2 regions of the Idiomarina abyssalis genome follow, and region 1 is predicted to be linked to the other one. Evidence: predicted binding sites of a transcription regulator. Region 1 holds the regulator's gene; the other holds the start of a gene.
What was found. The regulator ArgR, encoded in region 1, controls arginine synthesis, uptake and breakdown. The targets are predictions, from matches to a motif close to ANTGAATANNTATTCANT.
Positions count from the first base shown of each region.

Region 1 (2,206 bases):
TCAGCAATGACAATGCAAAGCGTGCTGCTGCCTGACCCATAGAAAGGGTTGCTGAACCGCCGCCGGCTTTTGCTTCAACGACTTCAGTACCTGCGTTCTGGATACGGTGAGTTAAGTCTTTGATTTCTTGCTCAGTAAACTCAACGCCTTCAACTTGTGACAGCAATGGCAGAATGGTTGTGCCGCTGTGGCCACCAATAACTGGCACGTTTACGTTTTCAGGGTTCAGACCACGTAGCTCGCCAACGAATGCTTCTGAACGGATAACGTCCAGAGTAGTAACACCGAACAGTTTACGCTTGTCGTAGCAGCCTGCTTTTTTCAGGACTTCGGCAGCAATTGGTACTGTGGTGTTTACCGGGTTGGTGATGATTCCAACACAAGCGTCAGGGCAGTTGTCTGCAACGCCTTGTACTAAGTTTTTAACGATGCCGGCGTTCATGTTGAACAGGTCAGAGCGATCCATACCTGGCTTACGAGGTACGCCGGCAGGAATTAATACGATGTCGCTGCCAACTAATGCTGACGCAAGATCATCTTTACCGAAGCCTGTTACTTTCACGTCGGTAGGGATATGACTTAAGTCAACCGCTACACCTGGAACTACTGGCGCAACGTCATACAGCGATAATTCTGAACCTGCTGGTAACTGGGTTTTCAGAAGTAATGACAATGCCTGGCCGATACCACCGGCCGCACCTAATACGGCTACTTTCATCTCAGACTCCGTTTTTGTTAGTCAATTTTAACTGCATAAAAATGCAGAATTTGGCGCAAAACTGTACTCCAATATCACTAAAAATACAACTTTGCGCGGTACACATTCAGCACTCGAATAGCGCATCTATATGCAGTACACTGGGGATTATTATAGCATGTAACCAGTATAGGAATTGAACTCTCTCATGGTGCAAGACACGTTACTCGAAGCTTTTAAAACCCTTCTTCGCGAAGAGCGTTATGGCTCACAGGGAGAAATTGTTAATGCCTTGAAAGACGAGGGCTTTGATAACATTAGCCAGTCTAAAGTCTCGCGCATGTTGAGTAAGCAAGGCGCGGTTCGTACCCGCAATGCAAAGCAGGAAATGGTGTACTGCTTACCGCCCGACTTAGCGGTGCCTTCCACTAAGGCACCATTAAGCCAGCTTGTACTGGATATTCAGCACAATGATGTCATGGTGATTATTCGCACCAGCCCGGGGGCGGCTCAGTTGATTGCCCGCTTGCTTGATTCGGTGGGTAAAAAAGAAGGTGTGCTTGGTACGATAGCCGGCGACGACACTATTTTTATCGCACCACTTAAGGTTGCTGATATCGACTTTACTCTGAAAAAGGTTCGGGAGTTATTTGCCAGTCAGGCGGTATTACCTTCTTCCTGATCCGCTACTTCTTTGTTGTCTTCCATAAAACGCATTGAAGGAACAAAAAAGCCGCAGTTGGATACCGCTTGCGAATAATCCAGTAAGGGGTCGTAGGCCCCTTGTTCGTCGGCGTAATATCGATTTTTAAGCCACTGCACCACCATTTTCGGTGTGTGACTAAAATACATAGCGAGCAGCCCCTGTTCGCGCAGGTCACCCCAGGGCATATTCTGCCGCAGTAAAGGAATGGGTTGTTCATTGCCGTCCACTAGACGACTTTTGGCTGCATGTGTAACACCTTCAATTTTAGCTTCGGATAAACGTTCGCCTGAGACTTTTTCACGCCCCATGAGTTGCTCTTGTTTTTCCGGGCCCAGGTAGTCCCAGCGGCGTAAGTCGTGACGAAACTTTTGTACGAACAAATAACTGCCATCCACAAAGTCGGCATCGTCTTTTTCTTCTACTAATGCCACCTTACGTTTGCTCATGCCTCTGGGGTTGTCAGGCGCATCGATAAAACCGGTCAAGTCGCGGCCGTCGAGATAACGGAAGGAACGAATTTGCTCGACCACTTCAATGTCATAACCAAACCATTCAATTAATGTGCGCCCGGCAAGGTAGTTAGCGTCGAAGCGGTCACAACGAATTTGAATGATGAGATCATAAGGGTGCCTTGGTGCTTCCCGGTCGCCGTCGGAAAGTTCGGGGAAAGCCTGCAAGTGAAGTGGCTTCTTGTGTGGGTAAAGAATGTCCCAGTAATCGGCGCCTATGCCGACAAAGCCTGTTAACATGGCTTCTGAGAAGCGGGCGTCAAGATCGCGTAAAATGGCTGGAAAGCGAGCCAG
Region 1 is NZ_CP081832.1:450,269-452,474, reverse strand. Features, by position in the region: gene mdh (malate dehydrogenase) at 1-718, opposite strand, end outside; gene argR (transcriptional regulator ArgR) at 906-1,379, shown strand; gene K5X84_RS02215 (Dyp-type peroxidase) at 1,355-2,206, opposite strand, start outside.

Region 2 (2,206 bases), 340 kb from region 1:
GAGACAATTAATCGTATTAAGCAGCTTCTGATTAATGAAGATGCTGTGTTGGTGGCTCACTATTACACCGACCCTGATATTCAGGCTCTAGCTGAAGAAACCGGTGGTTGTGTGGCGGACTCTTTAGAAATGGCTCGGTTCGGTCGTGACCATCCGGCGAAGAAGTTGATTGTCGCCGGTGTTCGCTTTATGGGTGAAACGGCGAAAATTTTGACACCTGAAAAGCAAGTACTGATGCCAACATTAAAAGCGGAGTGCTCGCTTGATCTTGGTTGCCCTCCTGAAAAGTTTTCGGAATTCTGTGATCAACATCCAGACCGGACAGTCGTTGTCTATGCGAATACTTCGGCAGCAGTTAAAGCTCGTGCAGACTGGGTAGTAACTTCCAGCATGGCGCTTGAGCTTGTCGACCACCTGGATGCTAAAGGCGAGAAAATACTTTGGGCTCCTGACCGTCACTTAGGTGGTTATATCGCACGTGAAACTGGTGCAGATATGCTGTTGTGGCAAGGCGCTTGTGTGGTGCATGATGAATTTAAGGCAAAGGCATTGGAGGACATGAAAAAGCTCCATCCGGAGGCTGCAGTTCTTGTTCATCCTGAGTCACCGGAAAATATTGTCGCTATGGCTGATGCAGTAGGCTCAACATCGCAGCTCATTAAGGCGAGTCAGGAATTACCTAACGAAACCTTTATTGTGGCGACAGACAAAGGCATTTTCTACAAAATGCAGCAGCTTCAGCCGAATAAAACCTTTATTGAAGCACCTACAGCCGGAAACGGTGCAACTTGCCGCAGCTGTGCGCATTGTCCATGGATGGCCATGAACGGGTTAAAAGCAATTGAAGAAGCACTTACCGAAGGTGGTGAGGCTCATGAAATACATGTCGACGAAACCTTAGGTAAAAAAGCTATGGTACCACTGGACCGAATGCTGGAATTTTCGGCAAGCTTAAAATAACTAAGACAGGCTCCTTCGGGAGCCTTTTTTATTCCTCGCTTATACAAGATATTTATAGTCGCCATAAATGTATCGCCTACCGAACTGCACAACTGCATGCTAATCTGAATTTATTGAATATTTATTCGGGTGGAATTTGCATGGGGTTTTATGATCCGACTGAAGTGCGTGATAACTGCGGTTTCGGCATTATTGCTAACGTTAATGGTGAGCCTCGGCAAGGGTTGATTTCTACAGCCGTTAAGGCTTTGGATCGTATGCAGCATCGCGGCGGTATTGGTGCGGATGGTAAGACTGGTGACGGTTGTGGTTTGCTTCTGCAAATGCCAGAGCAATTTTTCCGTCAATTTGCTGAAAAAGAGGGTTGGCAGCTCAGCAAAAAATTTGCCGTTGGAATGCTCTTTTTCAGTCGAGACAACGATAAGCGCGAAACCGCACGCCAACTTATTGAACAAGAACTCCAGAGAGAGACCTTAGCCGTCACAGGTTGGCGCAAAGTGCCCGTAGATAACCAAGTGCTGGGGGAAGGTGCTAAGTCGTCTGAGCCTGTTATAGAGCAGGTTCTGGTGTCTGCTCCCCCGGGTTGGCGAAAGAAAGACTTAGAAAGACGCCTGTATATGGCGCGTCGGCGAATTGAGAAGCTCATTCCTAATCAGGAAGAACTTTATATTTCTTCGCTTTCTAGTTTGGTATTGGTTTATAAGGGCTTAATGATGGCAGCGGATTTGCCCGCCTATTATGCGGACTTAGCCGACTCCGATATGAAAACTTCCATCTGCGTATTCCACCAACGCTTCTCAACTAATACTGAACCGCGCTGGCCTTTAGCTCAACCATTTCGGTTTCTGGCTCATAACGGCGAAATTAATACCATAAGAGGTAACCGGCAATGGGCGCAGGCGCGGGCTTACAAGTTTCAGACCCCTTTGCTACCCGACTTACAGGATGCAAAACCGTTAGTCGGCTTGTCCGGCTCGGACTCTGCTTCGCTGGACAATATGCTGGAGCTGTTGTTAGCCGGCGGTATGGATCTATTCCGGGCTATGCGCTTGCTGATACCGCCCGCCTGGCAAGGCGACGCGACAATGTCTGATGAAATGCGCGCTTTTTATGAGTTTAACTCGCTGCACATGGAGCCCTGGGATGGGCCGGCAGGCGTGGTGATGAGTAACGGTCGACACGTCGCATGCAGTCTGGATCGCAATGGTTTACGCCCGGCCAGGTATGTATTAACGCGCTCTGGTGT
Region 2 is NZ_CP081832.1:790,580-792,785, forward strand. Features, by position in the region: gene nadA (quinolinate synthase NadA) at 1-960, shown strand, start outside; gene gltB (glutamate synthase large subunit) at 1,101-2,206, shown strand, end outside.
Region 2: a site for ArgR is predicted at 1,073-1,090, ahead of gltB (glutamate synthase large subunit). Genes of this name have one in related genera too.